DNA from 2 places in the Streptomyces sp. NPDC041124 genome. Region 2 is predicted to be linked to the other one. Evidence: predicted binding sites of a transcription regulator. Region 2 holds the regulator's gene; the other holds the start of a gene.
The links. Region 2 encodes HspR, which represses chaperone genes until heat shock. Its sites were predicted from a motif close to TTGAGNNNNNNNNNCTCAA; they were not measured.

Region 1: a site for HspR is predicted at 8,453-8,471, ahead of lon (endopeptidase La). Genes of this name have one in related genera too.

Annotation. Positions count from the first base shown of each region.
Region 1 is NZ_JBVIYR010000001.1:121,306-133,339, reverse strand. It holds gene ACZ6A9_RS00630 (DUF4097 family beta strand repeat-containing protein) at 1-620, opposite strand, end outside; gene ACZ6A9_RS00625 (DUF6104 family protein) at 1,316-1,495, opposite strand; gene ACZ6A9_RS00620 (multifunctional oxoglutarate decarboxylase/oxoglutarate dehydrogenase thiamine pyrophosphate-binding subunit/dihydrolipoyllysine-residue succinyltransferase subunit) at 1,576-5,385, opposite strand; gene ACZ6A9_RS00615 (sensor histidine kinase) at 5,677-6,789, opposite strand; gene ACZ6A9_RS00610 (response regulator transcription factor) at 6,786-7,526, opposite strand; gene ACZ6A9_RS00605 (spermine/spermidine synthase domain-containing protein) at 7,653-8,342, opposite strand; gene lon (endopeptidase La) at 8,494-10,908, shown strand; gene ACZ6A9_RS00595 (lysozyme) at 10,981-11,805, opposite strand.
Region 2 is NZ_JBVIYR010000003.1:428,354-440,387, reverse strand. It holds gene clpB (ATP-dependent chaperone ClpB) at 1-1,371, opposite strand, end outside; gene ACZ6A9_RS10335 (pyridoxamine 5'-phosphate oxidase family protein) at 1,507-1,923, shown strand; gene ACZ6A9_RS10330 (Rieske (2Fe-2S) protein) at 2,092-2,427, opposite strand; gene ACZ6A9_RS10325 (helix-turn-helix transcriptional regulator) at 2,741-3,751, shown strand; gene ACZ6A9_RS10320 (LuxR C-terminal-related transcriptional regulator) at 3,774-4,763, shown strand; gene ACZ6A9_RS10315 (helix-turn-helix transcriptional regulator) at 4,726-5,757, opposite strand; gene ACZ6A9_RS10310 (sugar ABC transporter substrate-binding protein) at 5,960-7,066, opposite strand; gene ACZ6A9_RS10305 (heat shock protein transcriptional repressor HspR) at 7,342-7,791, opposite strand; gene dnaJ (molecular chaperone DnaJ) at 7,798-8,979, opposite strand; gene grpE (nucleotide exchange factor GrpE) at 9,016-9,681, opposite strand; gene dnaK (molecular chaperone DnaK) at 9,678-11,522, opposite strand; gene ACZ6A9_RS10285 (MraY family glycosyltransferase) at 11,616-12,034, opposite strand, start outside.

The DNA of each region.
Region 1 (12,034 bases), on a different contig from region 2:
TCGGGCATCCGGATGGCGATCTCGCCGGAGACGCTGGTCAGCCTGACGTCGGTGGGGCCGTCCGGGTCGAGGTCCACGATCATGGAGCCGCTGACGGTGTCCGCCCGCACGGAGGGGCCGGAGCCCTCGACGACGGTGAGGTCGCCGGAGACGGAGGCGAAGCGGAGGTCGCCGGTGACGGACTGGGCCTCCACGCTGCCGGAGACGGTGTCGGCGCGGACGGGTCCGGAGAGGGAGACGAGGGTGGTGTCGCCGGCGACACCCTTGACCGCGGCGGGGCCGCGGATGCCGGAGACGACGGCGGTGGCGCCGACCACGCCGACCTCGACGCGGGTCCGGGCGGGGACGGCGAGGGAGACCACCGCGCTGCGGCGCCAGCCCTTGCGGTCGAGCCACTTGAGGAAGCCCTTCCAGGGCAGGTCGTCGTAGGCCACCGTGAGGGTGCCGTCCCTCTGGGTGACGATCAGGGGCGGGCCCTCGATCTCGGAGACCTCCAGGCGGGCGGAACCTTCGTCGGTGCCCACGACGTTCACCGTGCCGTTGACGATGCGCACGTGGAGTTCGGTCACGGGGGCGTCGAAGGTGAGCTTGGTGGGCTCCGCTACGGACGACTCGGGCATGGTGACGGCCTCCTGGTTGCACCCGTTGGGCGTGACGCGTCATATCGCGTCTTACGTGATTCACGATATATCGCGGTCGCGGAAAGTCAAGGTGCTCGTTGTGGTGAACCGTGCCGGTGCCGGTGCCGGTGCCGGTGCCGGAGCCTGGCGAGCCGGGCGGGTGAGCCTGCGTCGGCGGGGGCGCGGAGTCTGGTGCGAGCCGGGGGTGTCGCGCGGCCCGGCGCTTGCGGGGTGCCGTCGCGCCCACCCGTGCCGCCCTGCGGCACGACTGCCCGCGGGAACGCGGGGCGCGGGAACGCGGGGCGCGGGAACGCGGGGCGCGGGAACGCGCGGGAATGCGGGGAGGCGCGGGAATGCGGGGAGGCGCGGGAATGCGGGGAGGCGCGGGAATGCGGGGGCGCGGACGCGGGCGTGAGGGGGTGCGGCATGACTGGCGGCGGGGGCGCGGAGTCTGGTGCGGGCCGGGGGTGTGGCACGGCCCGGCGCTTGCGGGGTGCCGTCGCGCCCACCCGTGCCGCCCTGCGGCACGACTGCCCGCGGGGACGCGGGACGCGGGGACGCGGGGCGCGGGGCGCGGGGCGCGGGGCGCGGGGCGCGGGGCGCGGGGACGCGGGGCGCGGGGACGCGGGTGTGAGGGCGGGAGGGCGGGAGGGGGTGGGGGAGGGGCCGTCCCGCCGGGTTTCAGTGGGGCGGGGTTACTCGTCGTCCTCGTCGTCCAGGCGGGCCAGCCAGGTGGCCAGGCGTTCCACCGGGACCTCGAAATCGGGGTTGAGGTCGACGAACGTCCTCAGCTGCTCGGCCAGCCACTCGAAGGTGACCTCCTCCTCGCCGCGCCGCTTCTCCAGTTCCTCGATGCCACGGTCCGTGAAGTACATGAGGACAAGGATATGTGCGGGAAAACGGGCGGGCCGCACCCCCTGTGGGAGGGGTGCGGCCCGCGCGTACGGCCGGAGGGCTACGCCTCGAAGACCTCGCGCACCAGCTGCTCCTGCTCGGCCTGGTGGCGCTTGGCGGAGCCGACCGCGGGGGACGAGCCGTGCGGCCGCGAGATGCGGCGCAGACGCTCGGCGTGCGGGAGGTCGGCGCCGACCGCCAGGTCGAGGTGGTCGATCAGGTTGAGCGCAATGAACGGCCAGGCACCCTGGTTCGCCGGCTCCTCCTGGGCCCACAGGTACTTCTCGGCGTTCGGGTACTTCTTGATCTCCGCCTGGAGCTCCGTACCCGGCAGCGGGTACAGGCGCTCGATGCGGATGATCGCGGTGTCCGTCGTGCCGCGCTTCTTCCGCTCGGCGTCGAGGTCGTAGTAGACCTTGCCGGCCGTGAAGACGACCTTCTTCACCGCGGCCGGGTCGACCGAGGTGTCGCCGATGACCGGGCGGAACTGGCCCGTGGTGAACTCCTCCGCCGTCGAGGCCGCGGCCTTCAGGCGCAGCATCGACTTCGGCGTGAAGACGACCAGCGGCTTGTGGTGCGGGTTGTGCACCTGCCACCGCAGGAGGTGGAAGTAGTTCGCCGGCGACGTCGGCATCGCGACCGTCATGTTGTTCTGCGCGCAGAGCTGCAGGAACCGCTCCGGGCGGGCCGAGGAGTGGTCCGGGCCCTGGCCCTCGTAGCCGTGGGGGAGGAGCAGGACCACACCGGAGGTCTGGGCCCACTTCTGCTCGGCGGAGGAGATGAACTCGTCCACGACGGTCTGCGCGCCGTTGACGAAGTCACCGAACTGCGCCTCCCACAGCACGAGCGCGTCGGGGCGGGCCAGCGAGTAGCCGTACTCGAAGCCCATCGCCGCGTACTCGGACAGCAGGGAGTTGTAGACGTTCAGCCGGCCCTGGTCCTCGGAGAGGTACTGCAGCGGCGTGTACTCGTCGCCCGTGCTGCGGTCGATGATGACCGCGTGACGCTGGCCGAAGGTGCCGCGCTGGGAGTCCTGGCCGGCCAGTCGGACCGGCACGCCCTCCAGCAGCAGCGAACCGAAGGCGAGGGTCTCGCCCATGCCCCAGTCGATGGTGCCGTCCTCGACCATCGTCGCCCGGCGCTGCAGCTGCGGCAGCAGACGCGGGTGGACGGTGATGTGGTCGGGGACGTTCACCTGGGACTCGGCGATCCGCTTGACGATCTCCGTGGTCACCGCGGTGTTCACGGCCACCGGGAACTCGGCCTGCGGGTCGGAGGACTCGACGGACGCGGGCTGGCTGGTGGCCTCGCGGACCTCCGTGAAGACCTTCTCCAGCTGGCCCTGGTAGTCCTGCAGCGCCTGCTCGGCCTCTTCCAGGGTGATGTCGCCGCGACCGATCAGCGACTCGGTGTAGAGCTTGCGCACCGAGCGCTTCTTGTCGATCAGGTCGTACATCAGCGGCTGGGTGAAGGCCGGGTTGTCCGACTCGTTGTGACCGCGGCGGCGGTAGCAGATGAGGTCGATCACCACGTCCTTGTTGAACGCCTGGCGGAACTCGAAGGCCAGGCGTGCGACGCGCACGACGGCCTCCGGGTCGTCGCCGTTCACGTGGAAGATCGGGGCCTCGATCATGCGGGCCACGTCGGTGGCGTACATCGACGAGCGCGAGGACTCCGGGGCGGCGGTGAAGCCGACCTGGTTGTTGATGACGATGTGGACCGTGCCGCCGGTGCGGTAGCCGCGCAGCTGCGACATGTTCAGGGTCTCGGCCACCACGCCCTGGCCCGCGAAGGCCGCGTCGCCGTGGATCGCCACCGGCAGGACCGTGAAGTCCGTGCCGCCCTTGCCGATGATGTCCTGCTTGGCGCGGGCGACGCCCTCCAGGACCGGGTCCACCGCCTCCAGGTGGGAGGGGTTGGCGACCAGGGAGACCTTGATCTGCTCGCCGTCCAGGCCGGTGAAGGTGCCCTCGGCGCCCAGGTGGTACTTCACGTCGCCGGAGCCGTGCATCGACTTCGGGTCGAGGTTGCCCTCGAACTCGCGGAAGATCTGCGCGTACGACTTGCCGACGATGTTGGCCAGCACGTTCAGCCGGCCGCGGTGGGCCATGCCGATGACGACCTCGTCCAGACGGGACTCGGCGGCCGAGTCCAGCACGGCGTCGAGCAGCGGGATGACGGACTCGCCGCCCTCCAGGGAGAAGCGCTTCTGGCCGACGTACTTCGTCTGCAGGAAGGTCTCGAACGCCTCCGCCGCGTTCAGCCGGCGCAGGATGCGCAGCTGCTCCTCGCGCTCGGGCTTGGTGTGCGAGCGCTCGATGCGGTCCTGGATCCACTTGCGCTGCTTCGGGTCCTGGATGTGCATGAACTCGACACCGGTGGTGCGGCAGTACGAGTCGCGCAGCACGCCGAGGATGTCGCGCAGCTTCATCAGGGACTTGCCGGCGAAGCCGCCGACGGCGAACTCGCGCTCCAGGTCCCACAGGGTGAGGCCGTGCTCGACGATGTCCAGGTCGGGGTGCTTGCGCTGGCGGTACTCCAGCGGGTCGGTGTCGGCCATGACGTGGCCGCGGACCCGGTAGGAGTGGATCAGCTCGAAGACCCGGGCGGCCTTGGTGACGTCGTCGTCGTGGGAGGCGTCGATGTCCTTGAGCCAGCGCACCGGCTCGTAGGGGATGCGCAGCGCCTCGAAGATCTCGTCGTAGAAGTCGTTCTCGCCGAGGAGGAGGTTGGCGACCTGGCGCAGGAACTCGCCGGAGGCGGCGCCCTGGATCACCCGGTGGTCGTAGGTCGACGTGAGCGTCATGACCTTGGCGATGCCGAGCTTGTTCAGGGTGTCCTGGCTGGTGCCCTGGAACTCCGCCGGGTAGTCCATCGAGCCGACGCCGAGGATCACCGACTGGCCGGGCATCAGACGCGGCACGGAGTGCACGGTGCCCAGGCCGCCGGGGTTGGTCAGGGAGACCGTGACGCCGGTGAAGTCGTCCATCGTCAGCTTGTTGTCGCGGGCGCGACGGACGATGTCCTCGTAGGCCTGCCAGAACTCGAAGAAGTTCAGCGTCTCGGCCTTCTTGATGGCCGCGACGACGAGCTGGCGGTCGCCGTTGGGCTTGACCAGGTCGATGGCCAGGCCGAGGTTGACGTGCTCCGGCTTCACCAGGGTCGGCTTGCCGTCCACCCGGGCGAAGGAGTGGTTCATCGCCGGCATGGCCTTGATGGCCTGCACCATCGCGTAGCCGATGAGGTGCGTGAAGGAGATCTTCCCGCCCCGGGCACGCTTCAGGTGGTTGTTGATGACGATGCGGTTGTCGAACAGCAGCTTCACCGGGACCGCGCGCACGGACGTGGCCGTGGGCAGCTCCAGGGAGGCGTCCATGTTCTTCGCCACGGCGGCGGACGGACCGCGCAGGGTCACCTGCTCGGGGCCTGCCTTCGCCTCGCCGGAGGGCTCCGCCTTGGGTTTGGCCTCGGCCTTCGGCTTCGCCGGGGCGGGCTTCGCGGCGGGCTGTGCGGGCGCGGCGGCCTTCGCCGGAGCGGCGGGCGCCTCGGCGGCGGGTGCCGGCGCGGCGGCAGCGGGCTGCGCGGGCGCGGCAGGCTGAGCCGGAGCGGCCGGCCGGGCCGGGGATGGGGAGGAGGTTCCCGCGGCCCCCGCGGCCGCGTTACCCGACGGTGCCGAGGTCGCAGGCGCGCCCGGCTTGTAGTCGGCGAAGAAGTCCCACCAGGCTCGGTCCACCGAGTTCGGGTCCTGGAGGTACTGCTGGTAGATCTCGTCGACGAGCCATTCGTTGGCACCGAAGGCCGCAGCGGGGTTCTTGCCCGCTTGGTCGGTGTCGGTCGAGATGCTCGAGTTACTGGGGGACTGTGGCGACACGGCGTCAACCGCCCTCTTCCGCTTCGCAAGATGATGGACAGCGGAAATAAAGGCTACGCCCCCGAGCGCGAGAAGGTCAGGCCGGGCCCGTTCATCGTCGTGTAAGTCACATCCTCACGCGTGTTTCGGCGCATGAAATGGCGGGAAACAAGCGGGGTTCCGGTTCTCCCGGCGGCTTTCGGCATCACTCGGCCGGGGCTCGGCGCGCAGTTCGCGCGGGCCCGTGCCTGATCACACGTGTCCGCCAGCGCGGACATGGATGGATCTTGCGGCTCCGCTTCGAACTTTACGTCAACTTGGTACGGACGGAGTTCCCGGAAGAGTGATGAGAATGCGGCAGCCCCGCTCGGATTCGGCCACTCCGATCCGGCCGCCGTGCAGATCCACGGCCCAGCGGGCGATCGCGAGGCCGAGTCCGGTGCCGCCGTCGCTGCCCGGGCCGTGCGGCCGGTTGACGTTGCCGCGGTTGAACCTCTCGAAGACCCGGTGCCACTCGGTGCGCGGAATGCCCGGCCCCTCGTCCAGCACCTCCAGCTCCAGCGAGTCCGGCCGGTCGCCGCGCCGTGCCCGGACCGTCACCCGGCCGTGCGGCGGGCTGTGCTTGACCGCGTTGTCGATCAGGTTGGCGACGACCTGGTGGATGCGCTCCGGATCGGCGTGCGCGGTGAGCTCCGGCGGCGACACGTCGAGGTGCAGATGGACGTCCGTACGGGTGTGGCTGCCGGAGCCGGAGGCCATGTCCGGGCGGGCGGAGGCGAGCATGTTGGCCTCCTTGAGCACGCCCGACAGGTACGGCCACACCTCGAAGCGGCGCTTCTTCAGCGGCACCACCCCGTTGTCCAGGCGGGACAGGTCGAGCAGCGTCTCCACCAGGCGTCCCAGCCGCTCGGTCTGCTTCAGGGCCGTGCGCATCGTCTCGGGGTCGGCCCGGGTGACGCCGTCGACGATGTTCTCCAGCACCGCGCGCAGCCCCGCGATGGGGGTGCGCAGCTCGTGCGAGACGTTGGCCACCAGTTCCTTGCGCTGGCGGTCCTGCGCCTCCAGCTCGTCCGCCATGACGTTGATCGTCTCGGCCAGGTCGCCCAGCTCGTCCCGGCGGTTCTCCCGCACCCGGCGGGTGTAGTCGCCGTGCGAGATGGAGCGGGCCACGGCGTTCATGTCGTCCAGCGGCGCGGTGAGCGAGTGCGCCACGAACTGCGTGATGAGCAGGGTGGCGATCATCGAGAAGACCGTGATGAAGCGCAGTTCCGTCTTGGTGTGCACGGCGATCACCGACAGCCCGGTGGTGATCAGGACCGAGACGACGACCAATGCACCGAGTTTGGTCTTGATCGAGAACGGGCGTACGCCGCCCCAGGGCCAGGAGCCCCGGGGACGCCCGCGTCCGGCCGGCCCGCCGCTCATGGCGTCGGCGTCTCCAGGGCGTAGCCCACACCGTGCACGGTGCGGATCCGCTCGGCGCCGATCTTCCGGCGCAGCGCCTTGATGTGGCTGTCGACGGTGCGGGTGCCGGAGGCGTCCGCCCAGTCCCACACCTCGGCCAGCAGCTGCTCGCGGGAGAGCACCGCGCGGGGCGTGTTCGCCAGGCAGACCAGCAGGTCGAACTCGGTGGGCGTCAGGTGGACGTCCTCGCTGCGCACCCGCACCCTGCGCTGGGCGTGGTCGATCTCCAGTTCGCCCAGGCGCAGGATGCCGCTGCGCGGTGTGGTGGCCGCGAGGGCCGCCCGCTCCATGCGGCGCAGCAGCACGTGCACGCGCGCCGCCAGCTCCCGCATGGAGAACGGCTTGGTCATGTAGTCGTCGGCGCCGACGCCGAGACCCACCAGCATGTCCGTCTCGTCGTCCCGCGCGGTGAGCATCATGACCGGCACCGGCCGCTGGGCCTGCACGCGCCGGCAGACCTCAAGGCCGTCGAAGCCGGGCAGCATGATGTCGAGGATCAGCAGGTCGGGCTGCCAGGCCTCCGCCGTGTCCACCGCGGACGGGCCGTCGCCCGCCGTTTGCACCAGGAACCCTTCGGCGCGCAGGCGGGTCGCGATGGCGTCCACGATCGTCGCGTCGTCCTCGACCACGAGGATCCGGCGCTGTGCGCCCGGTGTGGTCGCCGCCGTGCCGTTGTGGGAGGTCTGTGTCTGCTCCATCGCCCGCCCCTGAGGTGTGCTTTTTCCGGAATCCGTGGGGTGAATCCGTCGTCTGCGCATCGCTGCGATTGACGCTTGAATGATCCGTGTCAGGGCAGCAGCGTACGGGGATCCACCTCGCCTTTGCTATCCAGGGCTGATGCCGATGTGGACGACGTCCGGAACGCCCCGGGCAACGGGGATCTCTTCGGTACGCACCTGCCGGAACCCGGCATTCCGCAAGGTTCCCTCGAATTCCGGGGACGGTCTCGCGGACCAGACCGCGAGCACTCCGCCCGGATTCAACACCCTTGCGCACGCCTTGAGTCCGGCCTGCGCATAGAGTCCCTCGTTGTCCTCGGTGACGGTCCAGTCGGGCCCGTTGTCGATGTCGAGGCACAGCGCGTCGAACGTGTCGGACGTCTCATTGACGTAGGCGACGAGGTCCGTCTCGACGATGTCCGTGCGGGGGTCGGCGAGGGCCCGCGCGGAGAGTTCCGACAGCGGTCCCGCGCGGTGCCATGCGATGACGGCCGGCTCGCGTTCCACCAGGGTGATCCGGGCCCACCGGGGCTGCCCCGCCGCGTGGGCGAGCGAGAAGCCCACCCCGAGTCCCCCGATCAGCACCCGCGGGCTCGTCACGCGGGCGTCGAGGGCGGCCAGGGCGGCGTCGACCAGCCGCCGTTCCGACCGGCCGTCGGAGGTGTCCATCAGGAAGCAGCCGTTGGCGATGATCTGCAGCAGGCCACCGTGCCTGCGCAGCACGACCTCGCCGTAAGGGCCCTCGCGGCGGTCCAGGACCTCGGGAGGCTCGGGAATGTCGTACGGGGTGGACATGCGTTCATCCTGGCAGTCGCCGTTCCGCGGCGGCCGGGGGCTACGGGACCCCGCGGCGGTGATCGCTGAGAGCGAACGTGACCCCGGGAACATTCGGCGGCTCCCCTGCATTGAGTCGGCATAGCTCAACTTGACTGCCGAAGGGGAGATCATGGCTGCTGAGTCCACACCGCTCGCCCTGCCCGTACTGCCGCTCGACGACGAGGTCGTGCTGCCCGGGATGGTGGTTCCGCTGGACCTGAGCGATTCCGAGGTGCGCGCCGCGGTGGAGGCCGCCCAGGCCGCCGCCCGCACCGAACCGGGCAAGCCCCGGGTGCTCCTGGTGCCACGAGTCGACGGGACCTACGCCGGTACGGGTGTGCTGGGCACGGTCGAGCAGGTCGGCCGGCTGGCCGACGGCGACCCGGGCGCCCTGATCCGCGGCCGGGACCGCGTGCGCATCGGCGCCGGGACCACCGGGCCGGGCGCCGCGCTGTGGGTGGAGGGCACGCGCATCGACGAGACCGTGCCCGAGCCACTGCCGGGACACGTGAGCGAACTCGTCAAGGAGTACAAGGCGCTCGCCACCGCCTGGCTGCGCAAGCGCGGCGCCTGGCAGGTCGTGGACCGCGTCCAGGCCATCGACGACGTCTCCGCGCTCGCCGACAACTCCGGCTACTCGCCGTTCCTGACCACCGACCAGAAGGTCGCCCTGCTGGAGACCACCGACCCGGTGGCCCGGCTGAGGCTCGCCACCCAGCAGCTGCGCGACCACCTCGCCGAGCAGGACGTCGCCGAGACCATCGCCAAGGACGTCCAGGAGGGCGTCGACAAGCAGCAGCGCGAGTTCCTGCTGCGCCGCCAGCTGGAGGCCGTCCGCAAGGAGCTGCGCGAACTCAACGGCGAGCAGGAGGGCGAGGAGTCCGACGACTACCGCGCCCGCGTCGAGGCGGCCGGCCTGCCGGAGAAGGTCCGCGAGGCCGCCCTCAAGGAGGTCGACAAGCTGGAGCGCTCCTCCGACCAGTCGCCGGAGGGCTCCTGGATCCGCACCTGGCTCGACACGGTCCTGGAGATGCCGTGGAACGAGCGCACCGAGGACGCCTACGACATCAGGGGCGCCCAGGCGGTCCTGGACGCCGAGCACGCGGGCCTGGCGGACGTGAAGGAGCGCATCACCGAGTACCTGGCGGTGCGCAAGCGGCGCGGCGACCGGGGCCTCGGCGTCGTCGGCGGGCGGCGCGGAGGCGCCGTGCTCGCCCTCGTCGGCCCGCCCGGCGTCGGCAAGACCAGCCTCGGCGAGTCCGTCGCCCACGCGATGGGCCGGACGTTCGTCCGCGTCGCCCTCGGCGGCGTCCGCGACGAGGCCGAGATCCGCGGCCACCGCCGTACCTACGTCGGCGCGCTGCCCGGCCGCATCGTGCGGGCGATCAAGGAGGCCGGTTCGATGAACCCGGTCGTCCTGCTCGACGAGATCGACAAGGTGGGGTCGGACTTCCGGGGAGACCCGGCGGCCGCGTTGCTGGAGGTCCTCGACCCCGCGCAGAACCACACCTTCCGGGACCACTACCTGGAGGTCGAGCTCGACCTGTCCGACGTCGTCTTCCTGGCGACGGCCAACGTCCTGGAAGCCATCCCGGAGGCCCTGCTCGACCGCATGGAGCTGGTCCGCCTCGACGGCTACACCGAGGACGAGAAGGTCGTCATCGCCCGCGACCACCTGCTCCCGCGCCAGCTGGAGCGCGCCGGTCTGGCCGCGGACGAGGTGACGATCGAGGAGGGCGCGCTGCGCAGGCTGGCCGGCGAGTACACGCGCGAGGCCGGTGTGCGCACCCTGGAGCGGTCCGTCGCGCGGCTGCTGCGCAAGGTGGCCGCCCAGCACGAACTGGGCGAGCGTGAACTGCCCTTCACCGTGACCGTGGACGACCTGCGGGACCTGATCGGCCGGCCGCACCACGTGCCCGAGTCCGCGCAGGACCCGGCCGAGCGCCGTACCGCCGTCCCCGGTGTGGCCACCGGGCTCGCGGTGACCGGCGCGGGCGGGGACGTCCTCTACGTCGAGGCTTCCCTGGCCGATCCGGAGACCGGCGCCTCGGGACTCACCCTGACGGGTCAGCTGGGTGACGTGATGAAGGAGTCGGCGCAGATCGCGCTGAGCTTCCTGCGCAGCCGCGGCGCCGAGCTGGAGCTGCCGGTGGGCGACCTCAAGGACCGGGGCGTGCACATCCACTTCCCGGCGGGCGCGGTGCCCAAGGACGGGCCGAGCGCGGGCGTCACCATGACCACCGCCCTGGCCTCGCTGCTGTCCGGCCGGCTGGTCCGCACCGACGTGGCGATGACCGGCGAGGTCTCACTGACCGGGCGGGTGCTGCCGATCGGCGGGGTGAAGCAGAAGCTGCTGGCCGCGCACCGCGCGGGGATCACCACCGTGATCATCCCCAAGCGCAACGAGCCCGACCTGGACGACGTCCCGGCGGAGGTGCTGGACCGGCTCGACGTCCACGCCGTCACCGATGTCCGCCAGGTCCTGGAGCTGGCGCTGTCGCCGGCCGTGAACGGCGCGGCGCCGGAGGTCCCGGTCGCGGCGTGACGGACGCGGCCGGACGGGGAGGCCCGGGTCCCGTGAGGGAGGCCCGGGCCTTTCCCGCGCCCGCCGGGCGGATCAGCCGGCCGCGAAGGTGCGCAGCCGGTCGACGGTGCCGTTGAAGCGGTCGTGGTCGCCGACGGTCGGGCCGGTCGAGGTGTACTGCCACATCGTGTACGTGCTCCAGCCGGCGGGCAGTTCGCCCACGGTGGAGGCGTACCGGGCCACCCACAGGGGAGTGGTGGCGGCGAAGCCGGAGTAGTTGCCGGTGCACTGCTTCCACCAGCTGGTCGCCGTGTAGATGACGGCGTCACGGCCGGTGCGGGCCCGGTACTGGTCCAGGAAGTCCCGGATCCAGCTCACCATCGAGGTCGCGGACTTGCCGTAGCAGTCGTCGCCGTAGGGGTTCCATTCGATGTCCAGCACGCCCGGCAGGGTCCGTCCGTCGGCGGACCAGGCGCCGCCGCGGTCCACGAAGTAGTCGGCCTGGGCGGCGCCGCTTGCGGTGTCGGGGGTTGCGAAGTGGTAGGCGCCGCGGATCATGCCGACGTCGTAGGAGCCGTTGTACTGCTGGGCGTGGTACGGGTTGGTGTAGTACGTGCCCTCCGTGGCCTTGGCGTAGGCCCATCGGACCCCGCTGTTCCACAGGGTCGTCCAGGGCACGTCGCCCTGGTGGCTGGAGACGTCCACGCCCTCCGTCTGGGTGGAGCGGGCGGTGGGGAGGCCGCTCTGGCCGTCGTGGGCGACGACGCCCATGCCCATGTGGGCGGTGCCGCGCGGCGGAAGCGTGGGTGAGGACCCGTCCGCGGCGGCGGTGCCGGGGAGGGTGAGGGCCGCGAGCAGGACCGCTCCGGCGGCCGGGAGCGCGGACATACGGGTGAGGCGGGATCTGTGCACAGGCATGACGCATCTCCGAAAGGTCGGTGGGGGCGAACCCGGAATGTGACCCACATCGCATGTAGTGGGCATGCCACGTAATCGCCTGGTAGAGACAGGGCACGCGGATCACGACGGCGGGCGGAGCGGCCGCGCGCTGCCGTTGGTCTACGCCTGCGAAATACTGGTGGAGCCGCGGCGACGTCGCCACTTGGCGGGACACGCATCGAACGGGAAGACCGAGGCAGGGGCAGAC
Region 2 (12,034 bases):
CAGTTCCTCCTCCTTGTCGGCGAGGTCGCGGCGCAGCCGCTCCAGGCGTTCCAGGGAGGCGGCGTCGGTCTCCTTGCCGATGGCGAGTTCCTCCATGCGCAGCCGGTCGACGGCGCGCTGGAGTTCGTCGATCTCCACGGGTGAGGAGTCGATCTCCATGCGGAGGCGGGAGGCGGCCTCGTCGACGAGGTCGATGGCCTTGTCGGGGAGGAAGCGGGAGGTGATGTAGCGGTCGGAGAGGGTGGCGGCGGCGACGAGGGCGCTGTCGGCGATCTGGACCTTGTGGTGGGCCTCGTAGCGGCCCTTGAGTCCGCGGAGGATGGCGATGGAGTCCTCGACGGAGGGTTCGGCGACGAGGACCTGCTGGAAGCGGCGTTCCAGGGCGGGGTCCTTCTCGATGCGCTCGCGGTATTCGTCGAGGGTGGTGGCGCCGACCATGCGGAGTTCGCCGCGGGCGAGCATGGGCTTGAGCATGTTGCCGGCGTCCATGGCGGAGTCGCCGCCGGCGCCGGCGCCGACGACGGTGTGGAGTTCGTCGATGAAGGTGACGATTTGGCCGTCGGATTCCTTGATCTCGGCGAGGACGGTCTTGAGGCGTTCCTCGAACTCGCCGCGGTACTTGGCGCCGGCGACCATGGCGCCGAGGTCGAGGGCGACGAGCCGCTTGTCCTTGAGGGATTCGGGGACGTCGCCCTTGACGATGCGCTGGGCGAGGCCTTCGACGACGGCGGTCTTGCCGACGCCGGGTTCGCCGATGAGGACGGGGTTGTTCTTGGTGCGGCGGGACAGCACCTGCACGACGCGGCGGATCTCCTGGTCCCGTCCGATGACGGGGTCCAGCCTGCCTTCGCGGGCGGCGGCGGTGAGGTCGGTGCCGAACTTCTCCAGGGCCTTGTACTGGCCCTCGGGGTCGGCGGTGGTCACCCGGCGGGCTCCCCTCGTCTTCTGGAAGGCGTCCTGCAGCTTCTTCGCGGTGGCGCCCTGCCGGGAGAGCACCTCCCCGGCGGCTCCGCCCTTGGCGGCGATGCCGATGAGGAGGTGCTCGGTGGACAGGTACTCGTCGCCGAGGTCGCGGGCGCGGGACTGGGCGTCGGCGATGACGGCGAGGAGTTCCCGGTTGGGCTGGGGCGGCGCCACGGTGGAGCCGGTGACGCTCGGCAGTCCGGCGAGGACACGCTCGGCGCCGGAGCGTGCGGCGGCCTGGTCGGCGTCGACCGCGGCGAGCAGGTCCGTGATGTTCTCGTTCTCCTGCCCGGTGAGCAGGGCGAGCAGCAGGTGGGCGGGGGTGAGGTCGGCGTGTCCCTCGGTCACGGCCCGGTTTCCGGCGGCGTTGATCGCGTCCCGGCTCCGGTTGGTCAGCTCGGCGTCCACGTGTCCGTTCTCCTTCTCGGTGACCCTTCAGTGACCCTCAGCGGTCTTCGTGGCTGACTCTGTCAGCGTACACAAACTTGAGTCTATTCCACTCAAGGTGGTGTCGGGGAGTGCGACGGGGCTAAGTTCCGGGTCATGGCCATCACGTATTCGGTGGATCCGGGCGATCCGGGCGCGACGTTCCTCGGCTTCTGGCGCGAGAGGCACCTGTGCACGCTCACCACCCTTCGCCCGGACGGCACCCCGCACCTGGTACCCGTCGGGGTGACGTACGACCCCGGGGCGCGACTCGCCCGCGTCATCACCAACGGGTCGAGCGCGAAGGCGCGCCACGTGCGGGCGGCGGGGGACGAGGGCGCGCACGTCGCGGTCTGCCAGGTGGACGGCAGGCGGTGGGCGACCCTGGAAGGGCGCGCGGTGGTCGTGACGGAACCGGAGCGCGTCGAGGAGGCGGTGCTCCGGCACGCGGAGCGCTACGGGCGGATGCCGTCGCCGAACCCGGCCCGGGTGGCCATCGAGATCACGCTCACGCGGGCCATGGGGCGCCCGTGAGGCGAGCGGGGCGGAGCGTGTCGCCGAGCGGCGGGTTCCGGCCATCGGACGATCGCCCGATACCGGGAAATGTCCCGTGAAACTGCAGCGGCGTCACCGTGTTCAGGTCACGGTGACGCCGCTGCGGGGGGAAGCACCTGCGCGATCTTTTACGACGGGGGAATCGCGTCAGGCACTGCGGGGGGTGGCCGAGATGGTCCGGGTGGCAGGCGAGTCGGACTCCACCTGCCGGTGGTCACGCTGGTCCAGGTTCACAAAGATCATTCCGTACCGGATGGCACAGCGCACGGGCTTCGGCGCGCCCCTGGGCCGTCGCAGGCACCGGTACGCCCGCACGTCCCCGTCCTCGTCGCGTGTGACCACGACCGGCTCGCCGAACACGGTCACCATCAACGAGTCACCACTGTGGGGGATGGCGGTGACCAGGTCGATGAAGTGCCATCCGGATCGGTAGGCGGTCGCCATCTCACGGCGGAAGGAGCGGTCGTCGGGTGGTGTGGTCATCACTCAGCCCCACGTACTGTCGTTCGCAATCTGCGGCACCACCGGTCCCCAGCTGCTGTCCGGGGGCACGGACTTGGCCACCGGCGCCGGTCCCCAGCTGCTGTCAGCCCGTACGTCGCCCTTCGTGCCGGCCAGGCCACTCAGCACTCCGAAGGCCATAACGGCAGAGAAGGCGGCGACAAGTACCGAGCGAAGCTCTCTCTTACGCATAGTCGGCTTCGTCCTCACTCGAAAGTCACCCTTCCCCCGTCAAGTACGACGATGGCTCATTCGGGCACGTCATGGCCACACAATCGGTGCATCATGTTCCTGCATGTTCAGGACCCTGGGGGGTGGAGATTTGACAACGAATCGGACCAATGAGACACATCCCCATGCGGTGACCGAACTGTGTGAGGCCGGTGGACGTCTCTACGCCGACGCGCTGCGGGCGGGCCGCATCCCGCGCGCGGACGTCGATCCCGCTCCCTGCCTGATGGAACTCGCCCTGCTGCACCCCGATCCCGACGACCCGACCTGGCTGCGCCCGGTGTCCCCGGCGGTCGCCCTGGCGCAGCGGCTCAACCCCCTGGAGAGGGAGATCACCGAGCGCCGGCGGATGTCGATCGAACTCGCCGACGCCTTCGAGCCGTTCATGGCCCTCAGCGCCCAGACCACCATGAGCACCCACTCGATGACGGTGCTGGAAGGCTTCGACCGGATCAACGCCGCCCTCGACCTGGCCACCTCCCAGTGCCGGTCCGAGATGCTCTCCGTCCAGCCGGGCGGCCGCCGCCTCGAACACACCCTGGCCCAGGGACTGGAGCGCGACCACGAGATGACCGAGCGGGGGGTGCGCATCAGGACCCTCTACCAGCACACCGCCCGCCACAGCCCCGAGACCCTCGCCTACGTGGCCCGGTTCGACACCGCCAAGGTGGAGTACCGCACCATCGACGAACTGGTGGAGCGGCTCATCATCTGCGACGAGACCGTCGCCTTCATCCCCATCCGCGACGACCGGCAGGTCGCCCTGGAGCTGCGCCACCCGGGCCTCATCCGCTACCTGATCAAGGTCTTCGAGTTCATGTGGACCCGCGCGGTGTCGCTGAACACCGGCGCCCCCTACGAACCGGCCTCGGACGGCCTGACCGACATCCAGCACTCCATCGCCAAACTGCTCGTCGAGGGCCACGTCGACGAGGCCATCGCCCGCCGCCTCGGCATGAACGTCCGCACGTGCCGCGCCCACATAGCCAAACTGGCATCCGCCCTCGGCAGCGGCAGCCGCGCCCAACTGGGGTACCTGATCGCACAGTCGGGAATCCTGGAACAGCAACAGTGAAGCCGAGGAGGGGCGAACGGGCGTGACGGCGCACGAGCACGACACGGAGGACCTGTGCGAGGCGGGCGCCGAGCTGTACGCCCGGGTGCTGCGCGAAGGCCCGCTGCCCGCCGAGGAGGCCCGCGGGGTGCCCTGCCTGATCGACGCCGGGCTGCTCCAGCCCTCCCTCGACGATCCCGGACGCCTGGTGCCCGTCCCCCCGGCGGTCGCACTGCACCGGCTGCTGCGGCTCTCCGGGGAACGCGTCGCGGCGGAGCGCCGGCGGGAGGAACGGCTGGCGGCGGCCTTCCAGCCGCTGATGCGGGCCGGCGCGCTCCCCACGCAGGAGACGCTCACCCCCTCGCTCCGCGTCCTCAGCGGCAGGGAACGGATCAACGACGCCATCACGGAGGCCCTGGCGGAGGGCAAGGAGGAACTGCTGTGCATGCAGCCGCACAGCAACTACCACAGCTCCGAGGCCGCACGAGCGGCCCAGGCCGACGCGATGGTGCGCGACCAGATGTTCCTCGACCGCGGCGGCCGGATCCGCACCCTGTACCCGCACACACAGCGCCACATCCCGCTGGTCGTCGCCCGCTGGGAACAGCTGGACGGCGACGCCGAGGCACGCACCCTGGACGAGATCGCCGGTCGCCTCATCGTCATCGACGAGGCCGTCGCCTACATCCCCGGCACAGGCGGCGGCGAGCGCAGCATCGCGCTGGAGATCCGCCAGCCGACCATCATCACCTACCTGGTCAACGTCTTCGACCGCTTCTGGCGACTGGCCACACCCATGCACCCCAGGGCCGTCCAGCCGCCCTCCCTGGGCGGCGTCACCGCCCGTCAGCGCGCGGTCGCCCGCTTCCTCGTCGAGGGCCACACCGACGCCGTCATAGCCGACCGCCTCGGCATGAACATCCGCACCGCCCGCGTCCACATCGCCAAGCTCGCCGCGACCCTGGGCAGCAACAGCCGCGCCCAGCTCGGCTACCTCATCGGGCGCTCGGGGATCCTCGACCGGGCAGAGTGACCGCCGCCCCCCGGAAACCGTCCAGCCCCGTCTGCGCGATCCGCACCCCCAGCTGCGTACGGCTCGCCGCTCCCAGCGTCTCCGACAGGCGGGCGATGTGCGCCCGGCAGGTCCGCACGCTGATGCCCAGGCGCTCCGCGATCACCGCGTCCTGGTGCCCCTCCGCCAGGAGCGCCGCGATGGACTGCTCCCGGTGCGAGATGCCCTCGATACCGGTGTCGGGCAGCGGGGCGGTCAGCGGGATGGCGAGCCGCCACAGCCGCTCGAAGACCGTGCCCAGGTACTCCACCAGCGCCGGGTGCCGCAGCTCCAGCGCCATGGTGCGCTCGGCGTTGGCGGGGATGAAGGCGACCGTGCGGTCGAAGAGGATCAGCCGCTCGATCACCTCGTCCAGCGTGCGCGCCTGCACCGCGTCCCCCATCAGCTCCAGGTAGGACAGCAGGCCGTGCCCGTGCCGGGCGACATGCGTGTACAGGTCCCGCATGCGCACGCCCCGGCCGCGCAGCGCCGTCGCCCGGTGCAGGCCCTCCGACAGTTCCGCCTCGCGCCGGATGCCGCCCGGCTGGACGGTGAGCACCTCGGTGGTGCACGCCTGGGTCGCCTCGTCCATGGCGGCCTGGATGCGCGCGAGCCCGTCCAGCACCCGGATCGCCGGGCCCTCCGCCGCAGCCGGCGCGGGGGGCACCTGACGGCCCAGGCCGGCGTACCACTCGAAGGCCTCCACCGCCGAGCCGACCCGGCGCTGGCTCGCGCTCACCTCGTCGTACATGGCGCGCAGCAGCCGGGTCATGACCTCCTGCGGGGCGGTCGGCACCAGCCATTCCATGTCGTCGGGGTCCGGGTGCAGCAGGGCCAGCTCCAGCAGGCAGGGCACCGGTTCCGCGTCCCGGCGCGGCAGCCGTCCGCGCCGTACGGCCCGGGAATACACCCGATCCCCGGCCTCGCACAGTCGGTCAGCACCATGTGGATGCCCGTCCGTCCCGTGCCCGGCCATCGCCCGTCCCACCCCCGGTCCCAGCCCCTCGGCCGTGTCGGTCCGCCTCGGAGCGCTCGCGCTTCCGCAGCGCAACTATGCGCGGACCGCCCCGGCTCCGCAACGTGGGCCCCGGGCCGCACGGGACGCGTCCCGGCGCAACGACGAAGGCCACCCGCCGGCCGGGAGACCGGCGAGTGGCCGAAAAGCGAGGGGTGCGGGACTACTTCAGCTTGATCGCCGCACAGGCCGCCTTGTAGTCCGCCGTGCAGATGTCGGACACCTCGTAGATCCCGTCGGCGACGACGGTGTCCCCGATGTTGTCCTTCGTCAGGGCGACCACGGGGACGAGCTGCGCCGGGATGTCCTTGTCGGTGGGGCTGTCCACCCGGTCACGGGTCAGCGAGTCGAACTGGATGTCCCGGCCCTGGACCTTCGCCACGGCCATCTCCGCGGCGCTCTCGGCCTCGTCCGGGTAGGACTTGTAGACGCTCATGTACTGGTCGCCGGCGAGGATCCGCTGCACCGCCGCGAGGTCGGCGTCCTGGCCGGTGACCGGGGGCATCTTGGTCACGCCGGCCGCGCGCAGCGCCTGGACGATGCCGCCCGCCATGCCGTCGTTGGCGGAGTAGACCGCGTCGATGTTCTGCGCGCCGATCGCCTCGATCGCCTCGGCCATGTTGGCCTTGGCGTTCTCCGGCTCCCAGTCCTTGGTGTCGTAGGACTTGGCGATGGTCACCTTGCCCTTGAGCTCGGAGAGCGCGCTCGCCTTGAACTGCTTGGCGTTGGGGTCGGTCGACGAGCCGTTCATCATCACGATCTTGTCGGTGATGCTGATGTCCTCGCCGAGCGACTCCAGCAGGGAACGGGCCTGCACCTCGCCGACGAGCGCGTTGTCGAAGGAGATGTACGCGTCGATCGGGCCCTCGGCCAGCCGGTCGTAGGCGATGACCGGGATGCCCGCCTCCTTGGCCTTCTCCACGCTGCCCGCGATGTCCTTGGAGTCGACCGCGTCCAGCACGATGACGTCGACCTTGTCGTCGATCATCCGCTGCATCTGGCTCGCCTGCTTGTCGGCCTTCGACTCGGCGTTGGCGTACTCGACCTTGCCCTTGCTGTTGGTGAGGGCCTCCACCTTCGCCTTGAAGATGGGGTAGTCGAACTGCTCGTAGCGGGCGTTCGCCTTCTCCGGCAGCAGCAGGCCGACGGTGATGTCGTCCCCCCTGGCCGGGCTCGCGTCGTCGCTGCTGTCCGTCGCCTGGAGCATGCCGCAGCCGGCGAGCATGACGGACATCGAGGTGACGGCCACGGATATGGCGATACGACGCATGCGAGGGCTCACTTCAGGTGCGTTTTGGACGTGGGCACAGCTTTGCGGCCCATGTGACTGAAAAGCCAACGCTTCAGCCCCACCGGAGTCAAGGTCAACCACTTAACGAGATGGACACGACACCATGCGCTGACCTCGTGGAAGACCTGCGGACACCCGGCAAGGATCATCGGGACACGCAGCCATACCATAATCACAAACGTGTTCGCGCATAAGAGAAGGGGCCCGGAGGTTCACCAACCCCCCGGACCCCTTGGGCCACTTGACCTGCGCGATCAGTCCGGCTGCTGCCGCTTCGGCCGCCACACCACCAGCGCGCTGGTCTGCTGCACCTCCTGGTACGGCACCAGGTCGCGGCGGTAGGACGCGTGCACCGCGGCCTCCCGCTGACGCATCGCCGCCGCCGCGCCGTCGAGCGCGGCCTCCATCTCGGCCACCCGGGCCTGGAGGGCCGCGACCTGGTTCTCCAGCTCGATGATGCGCTTGATTCCGGCCAGGTTGATGCCCTCGGTCTGCGACAACTGCTGCACCTGACGGAGCAGTTCGATGTCGCGCGCCGAGTAGCGCCGGCCCCGGCCCGCCGTGCGGTCCGGCGACACCAGACCCAGCCGGTCGTACTGGCGCAGCGTCTGCGGGTGCAGGCCGGAGAGCTGGGCCGCCACCGAAATGACGTAGACCGGGGTGTCCTGGGTCAGTTCATACGGATTGCGTCGACGGCCGTCCATCTGAAATCAAGCTCCCTTCGCGGCCTGGAACAGCTCCGCCCGCGGATCCTCCTCCGCGGTCGCCTCGCGATACGCCTCCAGCGCTTCACGAGCCTTCCCCGACAGGTCCCCCGGAACACTCACCTCGACGGTGACCAGCAGATCCCCGCGGGTGCCGTCCTTGCGGACCGCGCCCTTGCCCCGCGCCCGCATGGTGCGGCCGTTGGGCGTGCCCGGCGGCAGCTTCAGCGTGACCGGCGGGCCGCCCAGCGTGGGGACCCGCACCTCCCCGCCGAGAGCCGCCTCCGGATACGTCACCGGGACGGTGACGGTGAGGTTGTCGTCCTTGCGGCCGAACACCGGGTGCGCGCCGACGTGCACGACGACGTACAGGTCGCCCGCGGGTCCGCCGCGCTCGCCCGGGGCTCCCTTGCCGCGCAGCCTGATCCGCTGGCCGTCGCTGACCCCCGCCGGGATGCGCACCTGCATCGTCCGCGAGGACTTGGCCCGGCCGCTGCCCTTGCAGATGTCGCAGGGCTCCTCCGCGATCAGCCCGCGGCCCTTGCAGTCGGGGCACGGGTCGGTGAGCGAGAAGCCGCCGCCGGAGCCCCGCGCCACCTGCCCGGTGCCGACACAGGTCGGGCACACGCGCGGTGTGCCGTTCTTGTCGCCGGTTCCCGAACAGGCCTTGCAGGCCGCCTGCGACGACATCCGCAGCGGGACCGTCGCACCCTCGATCGCCTCGGTGAAGCTCAGCGTCACCTCGGACTCGATGTCCTGGCCGCGGCGCGGCTGGGTACGCGTGGTCCCCGTGCCGCCGCGGTTGAACAGGCCCCCGAAGACGTCACCCAGGCCGCCGCCGAAGCCGCCGCCCGCCTGGCCGCCGGCACCCTGACCCCCGAAGAGGTCACCCAGGTCGAAGTTGAAGGAGCCGCCGCCCGCGGCGCCCGGCCCCGGACGGAACCCGCCGTTGCCGAAGAGCGCGCGCGCCTCGTCGTACTCCTTGCGCTTCTTGGGGTCACCGAGGACGTCGTTCGCCTCGGAGATCTCCTTGAACCGCTCCTCCGCCTTGGTGTTGCCCTTGTTGGCGTCCGGGTGGAACTCGCGGGCGAGCTTCCGGTACGCCTTCTTGATCTCGGCCTCGGTGGCGTCCTTGGGGACGCCGAGGACCTTGTAGAAGTCCTTCTCGATGAAGTCCTTGGTGCTCATCCCCGACGTCCCTCCTTCCCTGCGTCAGCTTCCGCGTCAGCCCTCCTCGGGGCCACCGCTCTCCTTGTTCTCCGAACCGTCCTGCGCCTCGGTGCTCTCCTCGGCCGGCTTGACGGTCTGCGCGCCCGGCTGGGGCTCGGCGACGGCCACCCGCGCGGGGCGGATGGTGCGCTCGCCGATGCGATACCCCGGCTGGAGAATCGCCACGCACGTCGTCTCCGTGACGTCCGGCGCGTAGCTGTGCATCAGCGCCTCGTGGATCGTCGGGTCGAAGGGCTCGCCCTCCTTGCCGAACTGCTGGAGGCCCAGCTTGGCCACCGTGGACTCCAGCGACTCGGCGACCGACTTGAAGCCGCCCACCAGCTCGCCGTGTTCACGGGCGCGGCCGATGTCGTCGAGGACGGGCAGCAGCTCGGTCAGGAGGTTCGCCACGGCGACCTCCTTGACCGCGACGCGGTCCCGCTCGACCCTTCGGCGGTAGTTCTGGAACTCGGCCTGGAGGCGCTGGAGGTCCGCCGTGCGCTCGCCGAGCGCCGAGCGGGCCTGGTCCAGCTGCGCCACCAGGGCGGCGCTCTCACCCGCGTCCCCGGCCGGGGCCGCCTCCTCCTCGGAGGGAGCGGCGGCGGCCTTCGGCTCGGTTTCGTCGGAGGGGACGTCGGGCTGCTGCGACTGCTCGTCGAAGCCCGGGGTCTCCTCGGTCACGCCGCACCGTCCTTACGGTCCTCGTCGACGATCTCGGCATCGACGACGTCGTCGTCCGCCTTCGCCTCACCGGCACCGGCGGACGCGCCACCGGCGGCCTGGGCGCCCTGGGCGTCGGCGTACATCGCCTGGCCCAGCTTCTGGGAGACGGCGGCGACCTTCTCCGTGGCGGTGCGGATCTCGGCGGCGTCCTCGCCCTTGAGCTTCTCCTTCAGCTCGGCGACGGCCGACTCGACCTCGGTCTTGACGTCACCGGGGACCTTGTCGGCGTTGTCGCTGAGGAACTTCTCCGTCTGGTAGACGAGCTGCTCGCCCTGGTTGCGCGACTCGGCGGCCTCGCGGCGGGCGTGGTCCTCCTCCGCGTACTTCTCGGCCTCCTGGCGCATCCGGTCGACCTCGTCCTTCGGCAGCGAGGAGCCACCGGTGACGGTCATCTTCTGCTCCTTGCCGGTGCCGAGGTCCTTCGCCGTGACGTGCATGATGCCGTTGGCGTCGATGTCGAAGGACACCTCGATCTGCGGGACGCCGCGCGGCGCCGGCGGCAGACCGGTCAGCTCGAACATGCCGAGTTTCTTGTTGTAGGCCGCGATCTCGCGCTCGCCCTGGTAGACCTGGATCTGCACCGACGGCTGGTTGTCCTCGGCCGTCGTGAAGATCTCCGAGCGCTTCGTCGGGATCGTGGTGTTGCGCTCGATCAGCTTGGTCATGATGCCGCCCTTGGTCTCGATGCCGAGGGACAGCGGGGTGACGTCGAGCAGCAGGACGTCCTTGACCTCGCCCTTGAGTACACCGGCCTGGAGCGCGGCGCCGATCGAGACGACCTCGTCCGGGTTCACACCCTTGTTGGCCTCCTTGCCGCCGGTCAGCTCCTTGACGAGCTCGGCGACGGCGGGCATACGGGTGGAACCGCCGACGAGGACGACGTGGTCGATCTCGGACAGCTGGATGCCGGCGTCCTTGACGACGTTGTGGAACGGCGTCTTGCAGCGCTCGAGCAGGTCGGCCGTGAGCTGCTGGAACTGGGCGCGGGTCAGCTTCTCGTCGAGGTGCAGGGGGCCCTCGGCGGAGGCGGTGATGTAGGGGAGGTTGATCGAGGTCTCGGTGGACGAGGACAGCTCGATCTTCGCCTTCTCGGCGGCCTCGCGCAGACGCTGGAGCGCCATCTTGTCCTTGGCCAGGTCCACGCCGTGCCCGGACTGGAACTGCTTGACCAGGTAGTCGACGACACGCTGGTCCCAGTCGTCACCACCGAGGTTGTTGTCACCGTTGGTGGCCTTCACCTCGACGACACCGTCGCCGATCTCCAGCAGCGACACGTCGAACGTACCGCCACCGAGGTCGAAGACCAGGATGACCTGCTCGTCCTTGTCCAGGCCGTACGCCAGGGCGGCGGCCGTGGGCTCGTTGACGATGCGCAGCACGTTCAGACCGGCGATCTCGCCGGCCTCCTTGGTCGCCTGACGCTCGGCGTCGTTGAAGTACGCCGGGACGGTGATGACCGCGTCCGTGACCTTCTCGCCCAGGTACGCCTCCGCGTCGCGCTTCAGCTTCTGCAGCACGAAGGCGCTGATCTGCTGCGGGTTGAAGGGCTTCCCGTCGAGCTCGATCTTCCAGTCGGTGCCCATGTGACGCTTGACCGACCGGATGGTCCTGTCGACGTTGGTGACCGCCTGACGCTTGGCCACCTCGCCGACCAGCACCTCACCGTTCTTGGCGAAGGCGACGACGGACGGCGTGGTCCTGGCGCCCTCGGCGTTGGTGATGACGGTGGGCTCGCCGCCCTCCAGAACGCTGACGACGGAGTTAGTCGTGCCCAGGTCGATGCCGACCGCACGTGCCATGGTGATTCCTCCAGCTGACTTGAGTGGAACAGACTCAAGCATGCATGACGCCCGCCGCAGGGTCAACAGAGCTGAGCCCACCGGACTCAACTCTTATCCGTTCCTTACGCGCAACCGCCCCGTGACCTGCGCGGATTCACTGGAGGAGCGTTGACGGGCCCGGAAAGCAGGGGGGACGGGAAGACGCACCAGCGTCACGACGGCCACGACGACGGCCGCCGCCACCCACAGCACCGCACCCCCGGACATCCGTCCGGTGTGCACGCCCACCCCGACCAGTACCCCGCCGAGCGAGGCCACACCGAGCAGGACCGCCACCGCGCGGGGAGCGACCCCCAGCCGGCGCAGCCGGTGCCCGACGTGGTCCGGCCGCCCGCGCGTGAGCGGCCACCGGGCCAGCCGCCGGCCGAGGAGCACCAGGGCGGCGTCCGCGCACACCACGGCGGTCAGCGCGAACAGCACGCCCGCGGTGGCGCCGGCCTCCTGCCCCGCCCGGACGAACACCGCCGCGG